DNA from 4 places in the Klebsiella sp. HN106 genome. Region 1 is predicted to be linked to each of the others. Evidence: predicted binding sites of a transcription regulator. Region 1 holds the regulator's gene; each other region holds the start of a gene.
The links. Region 1 encodes LexA, which represses DNA repair genes until DNA is damaged. Its sites were predicted from a motif close to TNCTGTATGTACATACAGNA; they were not measured.

Region 2: a site for LexA is predicted at 2,259-2,278, ahead of umuD (translesion error-prone DNA polymerase V autoproteolytic subunit). Genes of this name have one in related genera too.
Region 3: a site for LexA is predicted at 2,298-2,317, ahead of sbmC (DNA gyrase inhibitor SbmC). Genes of this name have one in related genera too.
Region 4: a site for LexA is predicted at 2,965-2,984, ahead of uvrB (excinuclease ABC subunit UvrB). Genes of this name have one in related genera too.

The regions. Positions count from the first base shown of each region.
Region 1 covers NZ_JBLURD010000003.1:324,284-328,937, forward strand. The annotation lists gene dinF (MATE family efflux transporter DinF) at 1-876, opposite strand, end outside; gene lexA (transcriptional repressor LexA) at 946-1,554, opposite strand; gene ACSIPU_RS12530 (diacylglycerol kinase) at 1,677-2,045, opposite strand; gene plsB (glycerol-3-phosphate 1-O-acyltransferase PlsB) at 2,175-4,598, shown strand.
Region 2 covers NZ_JBLURD010000001.1:25,978-30,631, reverse strand. The annotation lists gene ACSIPU_RS00175 (oxidoreductase) at 1-387, shown strand, start outside; gene umuC (translesion error-prone DNA polymerase V subunit UmuC) at 551-1,816, opposite strand; gene umuD (translesion error-prone DNA polymerase V autoproteolytic subunit) at 1,816-2,235, opposite strand; gene ACSIPU_RS00160 (hypothetical protein) at 2,523-2,717, shown strand; gene ACSIPU_RS00155 (hypothetical protein) at 2,872-3,063, shown strand; gene ACSIPU_RS00150 (PTS sugar transporter subunit IIB) at 3,241-3,555, shown strand; gene ACSIPU_RS00145 (YagU family protein) at 3,610-4,173, opposite strand; gene ymcF (cold shock small protein YmcF) at 4,433-4,621, opposite strand.
Region 3 covers NZ_JBLURD010000001.1:1,183,390-1,188,043, reverse strand. The annotation lists gene dacD (serine-type D-Ala-D-Ala carboxypeptidase DacD) at 1-623, shown strand, start outside; gene ACSIPU_RS05620 (capsule assembly Wzi family protein) at 777-2,213, shown strand; gene sbmC (DNA gyrase inhibitor SbmC) at 2,340-2,813, shown strand; gene ACSIPU_RS05610 (FUSC family protein) at 2,910-3,968, shown strand; gene ACSIPU_RS05605 (DUF496 family protein) at 4,137-4,472, shown strand.
Region 4 covers NZ_JBLURD010000002.1:265,360-270,013, forward strand. The annotation lists gene pmrB (two-component system sensor histidine kinase PmrB) at 1-563, shown strand, start outside; gene uvrB (excinuclease ABC subunit UvrB) at 874-2,889, opposite strand; gene ACSIPU_RS07895 (ABC transporter ATP-binding protein) at 3,601-4,323, shown strand; gene bioD (dethiobiotin synthase) at 4,265-4,654, opposite strand, start outside.

The DNA.
Region 1 (4,654 bases):
CGCCTCAACGGCGTAGGCAAAACCGTCCAACGCGTAGGCGGTAAAGGTCAGCATCGTCATGAGAACCGCATTGACCGCGACGACATCGGCGCCGAGGCGAGCGCCAAATACCGTTACCGCACCGAAGCAAAGCTGTAGCAGCAGCGAACGCAGCATGATGTCGCGATTCAGCGCCAGCAGGCGACGTATATCGCCGCGCCAGGCGTTTTTTAGCATTAACAGGGAAACGCCGCGCAGCGCCAGCACGCGCCTTGCCATCAGCAGGCCGATAAAGAAAGTGGCGTATTCTGCCGTGACCGTTGCCAGCGCCGCCCCCTGCACGTTCATATGCAGACCCATCACCAGCCATACATCGAGCACAATGTTAAGAACATTGCCGACCACCAGCAGGATCACCGGCGCTCTGGCGTACTGCACGCCCAGCAGCCAGCCCAGCAGGACCAGGTTCGCCAGCGATGCCGGCGCGCTTAGCCAGCGGATCTCAAGGAAGCGTCTGGCCTGTTCGAGCACGGCTTCGCTGCCGCCGACGATGTGCAGCGCCAGGTCGATCAACGGCATCCGCAAGAGCACAATGGCCGCCCCGGCGGCCAGCGCCAGGCACAGCGGCTGCACCAGCGCACGCGCCAGACGCTGCGGATCTTTAGCGCCGTACGCCTGGGCCGTCAGCCCAGTGGTACTCATTCGCAGGAACAACAGCAGCATAAAGAGGAAGCTGGTTGCCGTTGCGCCAACCGCCACGCCCCCCAGATAAACCGGGCTATCGAGATGACCAATAACGGCGGTGTCCACCAGTCCGAGCAGCGGAACGGTGATATTGGAGAAGATCATGGGCAGCGCTAAGCGCCACAGGGCTTTGTCGGCGGCGTTAAAAAACATGGAGAGAGTGCCAAAAAGAGGAAAAACGACGCAGCATCATGCATCAGATGATGCCGCGAGAGGAAGAGTTTACTGCCAGTTGCCGTTGCGAATAACGCCGACGGCCAGGCCTTCAATGGTGAAACTTTGTTGACGAAGATCCACCACGATTGGCGAAAATTCGCTGTTTTCCGGCAGCAGTTCGACGACGTTACCCTGCTTTTTCAGGCGCTTTACGGTCACTTCTTCGTCAATACGCGCCACAACTACCTGGCCGTTACGCACATCCTGAGTTTTATGGACTGCCAGCAGGTCGCCATCAAGAATGCCGATGTCTTTCATCGACATACCGCTGACGCGCAGCAGAAAATCGGCATTCGGTTTAAACATGGCCGGATCGACCTGATAGTGGCCTTCAATATGCTGCTGGGCCAGCAGCGGTTCCCCTGCTGCTACGCGGCCAATAAGCGGCAGGCCCGTTTCTTCTTCCGTCAGCAGACGAATACCGCGGGAGGCGCCGGAAACGATTTCGATTGCGCCTTTACGCGCCAGCGCTTTCAGGTGCTCTTCCGCCGCGTTTGGGGAACGGAACCCCAAGCGCTGAGCAATCTCCGCACGCGTCGGCGGCATGCCCGTCTGGCTGATATGATCCCGAATGAGATCAAACACCTCTTGCTGCCTGGTCGTTAACGCTTTCATTCCGCCCCCTGGGTGTATATACAGTTATGCTGTGAGTATATACAGCTAACGGTGATTTTGGAACCACATTTCACACAAAAATCAGGAGTTTCTTTTCGTTTTGCGAGCCGCTACGACAGGAGTTAGCGGTAATTTGCCCATAAAAGGGTTCCCCAGGTGATCAGCGCGATGACAATCGCCAGCAAAACCGCCGCAGAGCCCATGTCTTTCGCGCGCCCGGAAAGCTCATGATGCTCAGGGCCTATACGGTCCACGACCGCTTCAATCGCGCTGTTGATAATTTCAACTATCATCACTATCAGGACCGAGCCAATTAACAGCACCCGGGTAATGGCATCGACGTCTAACCAGCAGGCAATCACCACGGCAATGATGGCCGCGATGCCTTCCTGACGAAATGCGGCCTCGTTGACCCATGCCGCCCGGAATCCTTTCCAGGAATACCCTGCCGCTTTAATAATTCGGGTTAACCCAGTGGTATTATTGGCCATCAAACAAACCTTTTTATGTAAATGACGTCAATGAGTGTACGCGTTTGCCGCGTTACAACGGAAATTTTGCGCACTTTCTGTTATTCTTGCGGCGCATTTGCATGATTAACCAGAGGCTTCACATCGTCTATGTCTGGCTGGCAACGAATTTACTATAAATTACTGAATTTACCATTAAGGGCGCTGGTAAAAAGCAAGTCGATTCCGGCACAACCTGCTCAAGAGTTAGGCCTGGATACCTCGCGGCCCATTATGTACGTCCTGCCCTACAATTCGAAGGCGGACCTGCTGACGCTGCGCGCGCAATGTCTGGAGCATGAGTTACCGGACCCGCTGGAGCCGCTGGAGATCGACGGCGCCCTGCTTCCGCGCTACGTATTTATCCACGGCGGACCGCGCGTATTCACCTATTACACGCCGAAAGAAGAGTCTATCAAGCTCTTTCACGACTATCTGGATTTGCACCGTAATCACCCCGATCTTGATGTGCAAATGGTGCCAGTCTCGGTCATGTTCGGTCGCGCACCGGGGCGTGAAAAAGGCGAGGTTAACCCGCCACTGCGCATGCTCAACGGCATTCAGAAATTCTTCGCCGTTCTGTGGCTGGGCCGCGACAGCTTTGTGCGTTTCTCGCCTTCGGTCTCGCTGCGTAAAATGGCGGACGAACACGGCACCGATAAAACTATCGCTCAGAAGCTGGCCCGCGTGGCGCGTATGCACTTCGCCCGTCAGCGTCTGGCGGCGGTCGGTCCGCGCCTGCCTGCGCGCCAGGATCTGTTCAATAAACTGCTGGCGTCGAAAGCCATTGCCCGTGCGGTAGAAGACGAAGCGCGCAGCAAGAAAATTTCTCATGAAAAGGCGCAGCAAAACGCTATCGCCCTGATGGAAGAGATCGCCGCGAACTTCTCCTATGAGATGATTCGCCTGACAGACCGCGTGCTGGGCTTTACCTGGAACCGACTGTATCAGGGCATTAACGTGCATAACGCCGAGCGCGTGCGCCAGCTGGCGCACGAAGGCCACGAGATCGTTTATGTCCCGTGCCACCGCAGCCATATGGATTATCTGCTGCTCTCGTACGTGATTTATCATCAGGGCCTGGTTCCGCCGCATATCGCCGCCGGTATCAACCTGAACTTCTGGCCTGCCGGGCCGATTTTCCGTCGCGGCGGCGCTTTCTTCATTCGCCGTACGTTCAAGGGCAATAAGCTCTATTCGACGGTATTCCGCGAATACCTCGGCGAGCTGTTCAGCCGCGGCTACTCCGTAGAATACTTCGTTGAGGGCGGCCGCTCTCGTACCGGACGCCTGCTGGATCCGAAAACCGGTACCCTGTCGATGACCATTCAGGCGATGCTGCGCGGCGGTAATCGCCCCATCACCCTGGTGCCAATCTACATCGGCTACGAGCACGTGATGGAGGTTGGTACCTACGCTAAAGAGCTGCGCGGAGCGACAAAAGAGAAAGAGAACCTGCCGCAGATGCTGCGCGGCTTAAGCAAGCTGCGTAATCTCGGCCAGGGCTACGTTAACTTCGGCGAACCGCTGCCGCTGATGGCCTACCTGAATCAACATGTGCCGGACTGGCGCGAGTCGATCGATCCTATCGAAGCCGTTCGCCCCTCCTGGCTGACGCCGACGGTAAATAACATCGCCTCAGACCTGATGGTACGCATTAACAATGCCGGTGCGGCAAACGCTATGAACCTGTGCTGTACGGCGCTGCTGGCATCGCGTCAGCGTTCCCTGACCCGCGAGCAGCTTACCGAACAGCTGGAATGCTACCTCGCCCTGCTGCGCAACGTGCCGTACTCTGCGGACGCGACCACGCCTGCGGCGTCTGCCAGCGAGCTTATCGACCACGCGCTGCAGATGAACAAGTTCGAGGTCGAGAAAGACACGATCGGCGATATCATCATTCTGCCGCGCGAGCAGGCCGTCCTGATGACCTATTACCGCAACAACATCGCCCATATGCTGGTGATGCCGTCACTGTTAGCCGCCATCGTCACTCAGCATCGTCGTATTACCCGCAGCGAAATATTGCGTCACGTCGAGATGTTCTATCCGTTCCTCAAGGCCGAGTTGTTCCTGCGCTGGGAAAAAGCGGAGCTGGCGGGCGTCGTCGATGCGCTGATTGCCGAGATGCAGCGTCAGGGGCTTATCGCCGTGAATGACGATGAGGTGAGCGTCAATCCGTCTCATGCCCGTTCCCTGCAGCTGCTGGCCGCAGGCGCGCGCGAAACGCTGCAGCGCTACGCCATCACCTTCTGGCTGCTGAGCGCTAACCCGTCAATCAACCGCAGTTCGCTGGAGAAAGAGAGCCGCACCGTGGCGCAGCGCCTGTCCGTTCTGCACGGTATCAATGCGCCGGAGTTCTTCGATAAGGCGGTATTCAGCACGCTGGTGCTGACCCTGCGCGACGAAGGCTATATCAGCGATACCGGAGATGCCGAGCCGGAAGAGACGTTGAAGATCTACCGTATGCTGGCGGATCTGATTACTTCTGATGTGCGTTTGACGATTGAAAGCGTTACCCAGGATGAAGCGTAACGTTTAAAGCGATATCCCGGCTTGCGCCGGGCTACCAGACCCTGCGGTTTAGTAGC
Region 2 (4,654 bases), on a different contig from region 1:
CACTGCAGCATGCTGGTGGCAGGTGGGGTGGCGCGCTTTACCGTTCATGGCGATAAAGGCAGCGTCGTTAAACAGCGCGCTGATCGGCAGGAGAGCCAACTGCTGGCGGGGGTGACGCCGGGGAGCCAGGACTGGGGCCAAGATGACGATAGTCTGGTCCTGTACGATGCTGACCTGCAGTCACGTGAAATCAGCGCCCCGCAAGGGGATCAGCGCCAGTACTATATTCACGTCCGCGACGCGCTGACCGGCAAAATCAACAATCCGGTATCGCCGTTAGAGGCGCTGGCGGTAATGGCTGTGCTGGAAGCCGCGGTAAAATCGGCCGAGAGCGGAACGACGCAAACCTTAGCGCTGACCGCAGAGGAACTGGCAGGTCTGAAGTAAGCGCTGCGCTAGCTGTCTGATGGCGGATTCCCGGGTCGGTGCGCCTGCATCGGTTCCGGGAAAGTTCTCTTCGCTGGCTCCCGGCGTTACGCTGAGCGGGGTATCAGAGAGGGCTTGTTGGCGACAGCGTGAGGCAGCGAATAAAGCGCCCGTTCATACTGGCTTACAGTTTGACCCGCAGCAGGTCGCTGAACCGGGTGGTGTAGGCTGGAGACAGCCTGTGCCGTTTCATCTCCCAGCTACGCGTAATCCCCTGCCCGGCAAACCAGAGCCGACCTTTTTCACGCCGATTCACAAAATCAAGCACCTCCATCAACTGTTCGCTGTTGGCGCGCGGGCGATAGTCATCAAACAGGCCTAACTGGGCCACGCCCCGGCTAAAGAAATCACCCAGCATCACACCGCACTTTTGATATCGGTGTCCCTCCCGCCAGATAGTCTCCAGGCATTTTACCGCTGCGGCAACGATATCCCGGCTATCCTGAGTCGGAATGTGAATTTCTGTCCCGGCATCGTTACCGTAATAGACGTCATTGCCGGCGAAAGGACTGGTTTTCAGGAATACTGAAACATAGCGGCAATACTGATGCTGCGCGCGCAGCCTTTCCGCCGCGCGTACCGCATGGCTGCATATGGCTTCGCGCATCGGCCCATATTCGCTTACCTTCTGACTGAATGAACGCGAACTAATGATTTGCTGTTTCGTGGGCATATACTCTTCAGGTTCAAGGCAGGACTCACCTCGTAGCTCACGCACGGTGCGTTCCATCACCACGCTGAAATTTTTTCTGATGAGGGAAGCGGGCATTTCGGCAAGTTCTAGAGCCGTGGTAATTCCCATATCATTCAGCTTTTTCGCCATGCGCCGCCCCACCCCCCAGATTTCGCCGACGGCAACCTTCGCCAGCAGTTTCCTCTGCCTGGCTTGTAAAGAGAGATCGACAACACCCTCGAATTTTGGCCATCTTTTGGCCGCATAATTAGCCAGCTTGGCCAGCGTTTTCGTCGGCCCGATCCCGACCCCGACCGTCAATCCGGTACACTGCAGCAGCGTACTTCGCACGTGGCGCCCGAATGCTTCAAGCTCCTCAGTGCGATGGATGCCGCTGAGATTCACAAACGCTTCATCAATGGAATATTGATACACCGCGGGAGACAGCTCCTCAAGAAGGGTCATAACGCGCTGGGACATATCGCCATAAAGCGCATAGTTGCTGCTAAATACCGCCACCTGATGACGCTCAAACTGTGATTTCATTTTGAAATACGGCGCGCCCATCGGGATCTCCAGCAGTTTAGCCTCGTGATTCCTCGCGATTACGCAGCCGTCGTTATTGCTTAACACCACCACGGGGCGCCCACGTAAATCAGGACGAAAGACCATTTCACAGCTGGCATAAAATGAATTCACATCGACCAGGGCAAACATCAGCGCAGCCTGTTGATGCTGAAAGTGACTACGCCAAAAATCTCCAGCTCTTCACCGTCGTTGTGCAGCACAATCGGCGGAAAATCCGGATTCATCGGCAGCAGTTGCATCGTGGGGTGCGTACACAGGCGTTTAACCGTGTATTCGCCGCCGATAGCGGCAATGATGATATCACCATGCTTCGCCTTCAGGCCGCGATCCACCACCAGCAACGTACCTTCATAAATGCCGGCATCCACCATCGACATGCCGGTCGCCATAACAAAATAGGTTGCCGCAGGATGGCTGATACAAAGCTCATTGAGGTCTATCCCCTTCTCGATGTAATCCTGCGCCGGGCTGGGAAAGCCGCACGACACAAGGTCACTAAACATCGGAATCGACAAGATTTCACGCATTTCAGCCGGTTTATTGAACATCAAAATAGATCCTCCCACATCAATACTGTGTTTATATACAGTATTAATTTTTCAGCCGAGTTTATCAAGCCGCCCGGCAAACATTGAGGCGAAAACATAAAAAGACGTAAAATTCTGCCTGAGACCATGACTGCCGCAGGCAGGCCACTCCCGGACCTACGTATTCCAGATGGTTTTGCACTGCGCGCTGGAAATTTCCTCAATTTGGGAGGAGGATAGAATCCGTAGATGCGCTCTTTGCACATAACCTGCTGTTGTCCACCCGACATACTGAACTGGAGATTCATATGTATTACACGTTAGGAGATAAGACTCTCCACTTTTATCGTTATCAGTGCCGCTTTTATGTTGCCCACTGGGATGGCGGCCATGTGATGACGGAGAAGTTCAAGCCGTTTGTTGCTTCTATCACCGAGAAAACGGGCATTGATGCAAAGAACGTTGAGGCGGCGGCGCGGGACTACTTCAATAACGTTGATTGAGAATGTACTTAATACCATCGCTATCGGCTCAGCCATAGCGATGATTTCCGTGGGCAAACGGCAGAAGTTCAGGTAATAGTCATGTCACGGTAACGTAAAATAAAGGCTGTAAGCTAAACCCCGGATCCCACCAGCGCTAAAACGAGGTGAAGAGATGGCCATGTTAAAAGCCAGCAATCTGGAACAGGCAAAGCAGCTACTGCAGTCCGACGATACCGTTAAAATAGAACTGGATTTCGAGCTCGACTCCGATGAGTTCTTTAATTTTGCTATTGAGTATTGTACACATGGAGCAAAGCTTACGCGAGTTGGCGATCGCTTCGTAATTTCACGGAAAATAAAGTAGTCTGCGCGTTAACCTCCTGCCATTCACAGCGTCACAGAGGCCGTCGATTGACGTATCTGTGATGCTCTCAGACACAAGAAATATCTGCATAAATTGCCGTGAAAAATTGATGCAGCGCGCATTTTCGATAATCAGAGAGGAATAAGGTAGCTACGGTTACTCACCGAGGGTTAAAACGTGAAAAAACTACTAATCTGCTGTCTGTTCGGCGAAACGGCAGGTATTATTGCCCGAAGGATGCAAAAAATAGCTGATGACCGACAATGCGATCGCTTAATCAGCGCCGTTGGGGTTGAAAACTTCTTTAGCATCGCCCCCGCCTTTGATGGCGTTCTGATCGCGCCACATATTCAGTATAAAATTGCCGAATTTATTGCTGCGTTGCATTTACCTCAAGAAATTGCTGTTATTGAAAGCTTGCCCTACGCTACATTTGATGGCGAAAAGATCCTCAATTTCGCGCTGAATACAATGCCGCGTGCTCTGGTTTAGTCTGAAAGTCCTGGCCACAAGAACCCGTGGACACACGGGTTCCTGCGGAGCCAATTATCTGAAGGGCGCATCCAGAGGCACTTCGGCGTCAGGCTGGTGAGTAATGCGGTTGCGAAGGTCGCGACGAATCATCTCAATCGCCCAGAACCAAAAAATATGCCCCACTAACTCCGAAATATACTCATCTGCAGGAATATTCAATAAGGAAGGCGTCAGGCCCAGTAACGGAAATGAGATCCAGTGAACGGCAATGGTAGCAACAATCCCTGCCCACGCCCCCTGCCATAATTTGACTTTCGGAAAGATTTCAGCAACAACGCAATATCCCACCGCAAACACCAGAGAGAATATAATATGCGTCACCATAACCGGATTAATGATATGCTCGGAAAAAGTATATACCGTATGCGTGGGGTCAATTCCCAGATAGTCGCGCAAGAAAAGATACGGCGGATTAAACTCATCCCTGCCACCGGAAAAGGTTCGAGGGGGTAAAGGAACTTCCGCACCCCATTTAACGAACGCAGACATAATCCCTGCAACCACCCCGACAAATAGCGCTACGCCATAACGGCGCCTTTCCGGTTGTGTCTGAATAAAAAACTCTTTAATCGCCATATTAATCACCATTAATCCATTACATTTATTTTTCTTATCTCATTTTTAATGGCATTACGGGCAGGCAACATTGATCAAGATCACACTTTTCCGGATGCCGGTGCTACCAGTTATGTACTGTAATTATGGCCATAATGCTTTCGCCTGCGAATCGTAAGCGATTTTTTTACACAAAAAAGCCGCCCGCAGGCAGCTTAGTGACAAAAGGGTGACAATATTGAATAATTTAAGATTAATGGCCCCTTTCAGGGCCGCCAGGTTACTTGCGTAACTCGAGCGATGCCGAGTTTCTGGCAATATGCGGGGCGATATTATCGAATGTAATCATTGCCGATTTACAAAAAATGCATTTCGCGCCAAACGGATTTTTTTCAGACACATCGTAAGTCGATGTTCTGTACTGTGACCCATGACAGCATGGGCACCTGAAATGAATGTGGTCAATCATGATGTTAGCCTCTTTTTGCTACAACATTCTCTA
Region 3 (4,654 bases), on a different contig from region 1:
ACGATCTGGCGGTACTCTCGCGGGCGATTATTCACGGCGAGCCGGACGTTTATCATATGTACAGCCAGAAGAGTCTGACGTGGAACGGCATTACCCAGCAGAACCGCAATGGTCTGCTGTGGGATAAAACTATGAACGTTGATGGTCTGAAAACCGGCCATACCTCCGGCGCTGGCTTCAATCTGATTGCCTCCGCGGTGGACGGCCAGCGCCGGCTGATTGCGGTAGTCATGGGGGCCGACAGTCCGAAAGGGCGTGAACAGCAGGCGGCGAAGCTGCTGCACTGGGGCCAGCAAAACTTCGATACCGTCCAGGTCCTGCAGGACGGCAAGCAGGTCGGCGTTGAGCGTATCTGGTATGGCGATAAAGAGCAGATTAGGCTGGGGACCGATCAGGACTTCTGGTTAGCGCTGCCGAAATCGGAAGTCTCACGCATTAAGGCGAAATATGTGCTGGATAAAAAAGTGCTGGAAGCGCCGATTGCCGCCCACCAGCGGGTCGGTGAAATCTCGCTTTATGATGGCGATAAAGTCGTCGCCCACTGGCCGCTGGTGACGCTGGAAAGCGTCGGCAAGGGCGGCATGCTGTCGCGCTTTAGCGATTATCTGCATCAAAAACTGTAACTTCTCCGCCGCTCCGCCCGGAGCGGCATCTCGTAGCTGTTTGATTATTATGCTGCTTCGGTTGGCGCTTTGTTTAGTGTCCATCCCTTACCTTACCCGGTCACCATTCAGGAAATCCCCTGGCGCTTGTGCGCCCAAAATGGAGCTGGGAAGATGAAATACTTTGCGCGTAGTGCGCTTTCTCTGGGACTTTTCGCCGTTTTTAGCACCTCTGGTTTTGCCTCTGGCCTCGTTCTGGCCGATAACGAATTCCGCAATGATTTAACCTGGTTATCCGACCGCGGAACCCTCTCTTTAAGTTTGTCCACCTGGCCGTTGAGCGAAGAAGAGATTAATCGTGCGCTGGCCAATGCCCATCCGACAACATCCGCCGAGCGGGTGGTTCTGAGTCGGGTAAATCAGCGTTTAAGGGCGCTCAAAGCCGACGTGCGCGTTACCGGTTACAGTTCCACTGATAAGCCGGGAACTCCGCAGGGGTTTGCCCAGTCTTATCCTGCTGACCAGTCGCTTTCTCTCGCCCTGAACAACAGCGGTGAATGGTGGGATCTGCATCTACAGGGCAATGTTGAAGGCGACAAACGCATCGACAACGGCTCCAGCGTAAACGCCAACGGCGCATACGGCGCGGTAAAACTGTGGAACCAGTGGCTGGCGTTCGGGCAAATCCCGCAGTGGTGGGGACCGGGTTATGAAGGGAGTTTGATTCGCTCCGATGCCGCGCGTCCCATGACCGGTTTTCTGCTGCAGCGTGCAGAACAGCGGGCGCCGGAAACCTCATGGCTAAGCTGGATTGGCCCCTGGCAGTATCAACTTTCCGCCAGCCAGATGAACCAGTACGCCGCCGTACCGCATACCAAAATCTTCGGCGGTCGCCTGACGTTTTCGCCCATCTCCTCGCTGGAACTGGGCGCTTCGCGCGTTATGCAGTGGGGCGGCGAAGGGCGACCTTCATCATTCAGCAGCTTCTGGGACGGCCTGACCGGCAATGATAACACCGGTGAATCGGCCGACGATCCCGGCAATCAGCTGGCCGGTTTTGATTTCAAGCTGAAGCTGGCGCCAACCTTGGGCTGGCCGGTGAGCATTTACGGCCAGATGATCGGCGAGGATGAAGCCGGATACTTGCCCTCGGCGCACCTCTACCTTGGCGGCGTGGAAGGGCACCATCAGTGGAACAGCAATGCGGTTAATTGGTATCTGGAAGCCCACGATACCCGCTCGAATATGGGACGCACCAACTATATCTATAACCACTTTATCTATAAAGATGGCTACTATCAGCAGGGCTACCCGCTGGGCGATGCGATGGGCGGCGATGGACGCCTGTATGCCGGTAAGGTGGAGCTGGTCACCGAAGAAAATCAGCGCTGGAGCGCGCGCCTGGTCTACGCGGAAGTCAATCCGAAGAACCAACGAATCAATAAAGCCTTCCCGCACGCCGACACGCTGAAGGGCATACAGCTGGGCTGGAGCGGCGATGTCATGCCGACGGTTCGCCTGAATACCTCCATGTGGTACACCGATGCAAACCACAGCGCCAGCGACGATGTTGGGGCCAGCATCGGCATTGAACTGCCGTTCAGTTTATAACCCGCCGGGGGCGTTTTTTTAATCTTCTTGCCGCGCGGATTTGTGAATTGCCGCACATACTATGGGTGATTGTACTGTTAGATTACATGTATATACATACAGTATTTTATCAACAGTGGAGGCAACATGGACTATAACGTTAAATCCGTAGGCAAGAAGAAAATTGCCGGTTTTCATCTGGTCGGCCCCTGGGAACAGACGGTTAAACAGGGGTTTGAACAGCTGATGATGTGGGTCGACAACAGCCAGGTTCCTGCGCAGGAGTGGGTGGCCGTTTACTACGACAATCCAGACGAAGTCCCGGCGGAAAAGCTGCGCTGCGACACCGCCGTCACGGTGGCGGAAGACTATCAGATCCCTGAAGGAAGTGAAGGCGTGATGATGACCGAAATCGCCGGCGGCGAGTATGCCGTTGCCCGCGCCAGAGTCGAGAATTTCGATTTTGCGACTCCGTGGTATCAGTTCTTCGAAAGTCTGATGCAAAGCACAGAGCATCAGATGGCGATGAAGCCCTGTTTTGAAGTCTACCTTAACGATGGTAACCAGGACGGCTACTGGGACATTGATATGTATATCGCGGTTGAACCCGTAGTGAAGTGAACTTATCCCTTTAATTGACAAGGTTTCTTACATTCGCGTGATGCTTGCGGCGAAAAAGCAGTTACAATTGCCCTTTTCGTTGTGTCGGAGTCGGTTGTGCGCGCGGATAAATCACTTAAGCCATTTGAAATTCGGCTGTATCGCCATTACCGCATCGTCCATGGCGTGCGAATAGCATTGGCCTTTGTGCTCACCTTTGTGCTGGTGCGCCTGCTTAACGTGCCGGAAGGTACCTGGCCTCTCATCACCCTGGTGGTGGTGATGGGGCCTATCTCCTTCTGGGGAAACGTCGTCCCGCGCGCGTTTGAGCGTATCGGCGGCACGATCCTCGGCTCGGCGCTCGGGCTGGTGGCGCTCAAGCTGGAACTTATCTCTCTGCCCATTATGCTGCTGTGGTGCGCGGTGGCGATGTTCCTCTGCGGCTGGCTGGCGTTGGGTAAAAAGCCCTACCAGGCGCTGTTGATCGGCATCACGCTGGCGGTGGTGGTCGGCGCGCCGCCGGGCGATATGACGACCGCGCTATGGCGAAGCGGCGACGTTATCTTTGGCTCCCTGCTGGCTATGCTGTTTACCGGTATCTGGCCGCAGCGGGCTTTCCTGCACTGGCGCATCCAGATGGCCAGCTACGTCACCGCCTTCAACCGTCTGTATCAGGCGGGTTTCTCGCCGAACCTCGTCGAGCGTCCGCGTCTGGAAAAGCATATGCAGAAGGTGCTTAACGATGTGGTCAAAATGCGCGGATTAATTACGCCCGCCAGCAAAGAGACGCATATCCAGAAGGCCATCTTTGAAGCGATCCAGACTGTTAGCCGTAATCTGGTGTGCATGCTGGAGCTGCAAATCAACGCCTACTGGGCATCGCGTCCCGGCCATTTTGTTATGCTGAATGCCCATACGCTGCGCGAAACGCAGCAAATGACCCAGCAGACGTTGCTGACTATCGCCCATGCATTGTATGAGGGCAATCCGCAGCCGATTCTTGCTAACAATGAAAAGCTCAACGAAATTGTGGCCGAGCTGCGCCAGCTCATCAAAGAGCAGCAGGACGACAATTTCTCTGAAACGCCAATCCATGGTTATGTCTGGCTAACCATCGAACTGGCGCGGCAGCTTGAGCTGCTGTCGCATTTAATCTGCCGGGCGTTGCGTAAATAAAGACCAGATACGCGCGGTTTGCCCATCGCTTGCTTCGATTCAGCAGCGTTTAGGGTTATGATAAAGGCAAAGGAAAAAACATTGTCATCAGCGGCTGCTAACAGTTATGTTAGCCCTATGTAGCAGTCGCTTTAGCGAATCCGAATCTCAAATATTAGGGGTGTAAAAATGGAAACAACTAAGCCTTCTTTCCAGGACGTACTGGAGTTTGTTCGCCTGTATCGTCGCAAGAATAAACTGCAGCGTGAAATTCAGGACGTTGAGAAAAAGATCCGTGATAACCAGAAGCGCGTACTGCTGCTGGACAACCTGAGCGACTACATCAAGCCGGGCATGAGCGTTGAAGCTATCCAGGGCATCATTGCCAGCATGAAGAGCGATTACGAAGATCGCGTTGACGACTACATCATTAAAAACGCCGAGATCTCCAAAGAACGTCGCGATATCTCTAAAAAGCTGAAAGCAATGGGCGAAGCGAAAGTAGAAGATAAATCTGCCGAGTAATCTCGTTTGCGTGCTCCGGCGGCTCTCGCTGCCGGAGTGATTCCTCCTCTTGCGTCATCTCGCATTCCTTAGCAAAACAGCCTCTGTAACGCTGAACCTTTCCCCAGGAATTTGGTATACTTCCGCCGTAAACATATTGATATCGGAAGGTTTTATCTCATGCTGTCCCTGCAACAGGTGCC
Region 4 (4,654 bases), on a different contig from region 1:
CGCTGATCCAGCGCCTCGATCAGATGACCAACAGCATTAATCAACTGCTTCAGCTGGCGCGGGTCGGCCAGTCTTTCTCCGCCGGCAGCTATCAGCAGGTCAGGCTGAAGGAAGATGTGATCGAGCCGCTGCGCAGCGAACTGGAGACGATGCTGGAACAGCGTCAGCAAAAGCTGGTGGTCAGCGACAAAGAGGGTGAAGCGATAGTGTCAGGTGACGCCACGCTGGTGCAGGTGATTTTACGCAATCTGGTAGAAAACGCGCATCGTTACAGCCCGACGGGTTCAACGATTAAAGTGTCGATAGCCCCCGGCTCCACGCCGGTTCTGGCGGTAGAAGATGAAGGTCCGGGCATTGATGAGGCCAAAAGCGGTGAATTGAGCAAAGCGTTCGTCCGCATGGACAGCCGCTACGGTGGTATCGGGCTCGGGTTAAGCATCGTCACCCGCATCGCCCAGCTGCACGACGCCCAGTTCTTTTTACATAACCGTCAGCCCGGGCCCGGCGTTCGCGCGTGGGTGCTTTTTCCCGACACGGTCCGTCAGAACGTCAGCACCCATTGATGAAAAAAGGCAACGACGATAACAAAAGCGCAGGTGACTGCCAGATATTCGCGGAAGGTTAATTTTTGCATGGCGCTATCCTCAGTAGATTGAGGATAGTTTCGCCAAACAATATTAAGCCAACATTAAGCATCACGGAAAATCGCGACAGAGGGGCAATAAATAGACAAAACGTGTTGCGCCTCGTTTTGGCTCATGCGCTCGCTTTTCTCTCGGGTGGTGGCTAACGCCTTACCCGCCCCACGAAAAACACCGCCCGTCCCCCCTGAAGCACCGGTAAAGCCCGGGCGATATTTATCTGGCAACTCCGCTACGAAGCGGCGATAAACAGATCGCGCAGCTGATGAAGCTGGTCGCGAATTTGCGCCGCCTCTTCGAACTCCAGATTCTGCGCGTGCTGCATCATCTGCGCTTCCAGCTCGTGGATCTTCTGCTGCAGCGCCTTCGGCGTGAGCGCCACGACATCCGCCTCAACCGGCGAGCGAGACTTGCCGCGCCCCTTAGTTTTCGTTTTGGCAATATTCTGACCGAGCGCCAGAATGTCGACCACTTTCTTATTCAGCCCCTGCGGAACAATACCGTGCTCTTCGTTATAGGCCTGCTGCTTCTCGCGGCGACGTTCGGTTTCACCGATCGCTTTCGCCATTGACGGCGTAATTTTATCGCCATAGAGAATCGCTTTACCGTTGATGTTGCGCGCCGCGCGGCCAATGGTCTGAATCAGCGAGCGTTCAGAGCGCAGGAAGCCTTCTTTATCGGCGTCCAGGATCGCCACCAGCGAGACTTCCGGCATATCCAGACCTTCACGCAGGAGGTTGATCCCTACCAGCACGTCAAACTCGCCGAGGCGCAGATCGCGGATAATCTCCATACGCTCGACGGTATCGATATCCGAATGCAGGTAGCGCACCCGCTCGCCGTGCTCTTCCAGATATTCGGTTAAGTCTTCCGCCATCCGTTTGGTCAGCGTGGTGACCAATACGCGCTCGTTGATCGCGGTACGCAGGCGAATTTCCGACAGCAGGTCGTCGACCTGAGTGGCTACCGGGCGCACTTCGATGACCGGATCCAGTAGCCCGGTCGGGCGGACAACCTGGTCGACGACTTCGTCGCCGGATTTATCCAGCTCATAGGCGCCCGGCGTTGCCGAAACGTAGATCGTTTGCGGCGCCAGGGCCTCAAACTCTTCAAACTTCATCGGACGGTTATCCAGCGCGGACGGCAGACGGAAACCGTACTCCACCAGCGTCTCTTTACGCGCCCGGTCTCCGCGGTACATGCCGCCGATTTGCGGAATCGTGACGTGGGATTCATCAATCACCAGCAGACCATCCGCCGGCAGGTAGTCGAACAGCGTGGGCGGCGGCTCGCCCGGCCCGCGCCCTGACAGATAGCGCGAGTAGTTTTCAATCCCCGAGCAGTAGCCTAGCTCGTTCATCATTTCGAGATCGAACTGGGTACGCTGGCTGAGGCGCTGCTCTTCCAGCAGCTTATTGTTTTCCAGCAGCGCCTTACGCCGCTCCGCCAGCTCGGTTTTGATCTCTTCCATCGCCTGGACAATACGTTCGCGCGGAGTGACGTAGTGGGTTTTCGGGTAGACGGTAAAGCGCGGGATCGTCGACTCGATGTGGCCGGTGAGCGGGTCGAACAGCGACAGGCGCTCGACTTCTTCATCGAACAGCTCTACGCGCAGCGCGACGTCGTCAGACTCCGCCGGGAAGATATCGATCACCTCGCCGCGCACGCGGAAGGTACCCCGCTGGAAGGCCTGATCGTTGCGGGTATACTGCAGTTCAGCCAGGCGGCGCAAAATGGCGCGCTGGTCGATGATCATGCCGACCGTCAGGTGCAGCATCATCTTCAGATAGAGGTCCGGATCGCCGAGACCGTAGATGGCGGAGACCGAGGCAACCACCACCACGTCACGACGCTCCAGCAGCGCTTTGGTTGCCGACAGACGCATCTGTTCAATATGTTCGTTTACCGAAGCATCTTTCTCGATGAAGGTGTCCGAGCTTGGCACATAGGCTTCCGGCTGATAGTAGTCGTAGTACGAGACGAAATACTCCACCGCGTTCTCCGGGAAGAACTCTTTCATCTCGCCGTATAGCTGCGCCGCCAGCGTTTTGTTCGGCGCCAGCACCATCGTCGGGCGCTGCAGGTCGGCAATGACGTTGGCGATGGTAAAAGTTTTACCTGAGCCGGTCACCCCGAGCAGCGTTTGATGCGCCAGGCCATCTTCCAGCCCCTCTTCCAGGCGACGAATGGCTTCCGGCTGGTCGCCGGAGGGACGGAAAGCAGAATGCAGCTTGAACGGTTTACTCATCTATCAGGACCTGAAGAAGGGTTGAACGGCAGGTCTTTAATTCTACTCGCCAGCACAGCTTTTGCCAATAAAAAATACTGGATATAAAAACAGTATCCTATTATCGTATCCGGGCGAATCAGCCCTTTTTGCCGTCAGAATAGACGAATAAATAGCGCTTTTGCGCATAATCCACCACTCTGTGGGGTTATCCCCAGAAAGTATTGACATTTAACATTTGTCAAGCGAGTGGATGAATGTTTTATGGCAGCCGGTGACACTTTTCTTACAGGCATTGCTTTTATTTAAGCATTTGAAATATAATGAAATTTAATAAAAGACGGGTTTCGCGTCAATTCGCCCGCAGGCCGCGTAGTCTCTAGCTTACCGCAAGTTTTCTAACTCTAATACACAAGGTTATCCACAGGAATAGTGGATAACTGTCTGCAGCCCCTGACCCAAGCCACCCGAACAAAACCGAGCGGACCGGCAAAACCCGCTGCGAAAAAATTTTATTGAATTTTTTTTGCTGTTTATCGGCAAAGATTAGCTGGATTTTTTATTATTTTTTGCACCACATTCCAGCGCGCGGGCACCGGGAAAGTGCAAGCGCCGTCCGCTTTCTGACGCCGCCGCCTGCATTCAACGGCAAAAACCGAGAGTTCTTTTTCCTGGCAAGAGATTTGCAGCATCTTCTCGTCGCCTGATATCTCAGGAAAGGAGAAAACGTCTATGTTGAGTCTACGTGCCGTGAATCACTATTACGGAAGCCAGCACACGCTATGGAATGTTGACCTTGAACTCTGGCCGGGGAAATGCACCTGCGTGATGGGGCGTCAGGGCATGGGTAAAACCACGCTGGTTAACTGTATTACCGGGCATCTGCCGGTCGCCAGCGGCAGTATGACCTGGCAGGACGCGGGGGCGGCTCCTTATGACCTGATGCCGCTCTCCGCCCAGTCGCGCAGCGCTATCGGTATAGGGTACGTCCCGCAGGATAAACGTATTTTTTCGCAGCTAAGCGTTGAGGAAAATCTGCATATAGCCCTTGCTGCGGGCGGCGAATCCGCATCGGGCATGGCCGGAGAGATTTATGAGCTCTTTCCGGAGCTTTACGCGCTGCGCCAAAGTAAAGGGATTACCCTGACCGCCGACGACCAGTACCAGCTCGCGCTGGCGAGGGCGTTGATAACCCGCCCGCGCCTGCTGATCCTCGACGAACCCTCACGCGGCGGCGGCCCGCGCTTTTTGCACAAGCTCGGGGATTTACTGGTACGGTTGAACCGCGATATTGGCCTGACGGTGCTGATCGCCGAACAACACCTGCCGTTTATCCGTCGGGTGGCGGATCGTTTCTGTCTCCTGCACTGCGGACGCAGCGTGGCCCAGGGCGACGTTATGCAGTTGGATGCGCCGCTGCTGGCAAAATGGATGACGCCGGATCCAGCGCGCTGAGATCGAGATACTGGCCGAGATCCTCGCGCTGCTGCGCATTCGCCAGCCACGGAATTTCTCCAAGCAGCGGCGCGGGCAGTACGCGCTCTAGCGTTGCCAGATATTCAGAGTGACGCTTGCCCGGCGGCTGGATATCGTTGGCGATCCATCCCGCCAGCGGCAGTCCGGCCTGCTGCACCGCCTGTGCGGTCAGCATCGCGTGGTTGATGCACCCCAGCTTGACCCCGACGACGAGAATCACCGGTAGCCGCTCCGCCTGTACCCAATCGGCAAAGGTCAGCGTTTCTGACAGCGGCGTAAACCAGCCCCCCGCCCCTTCCACCAGTACCCA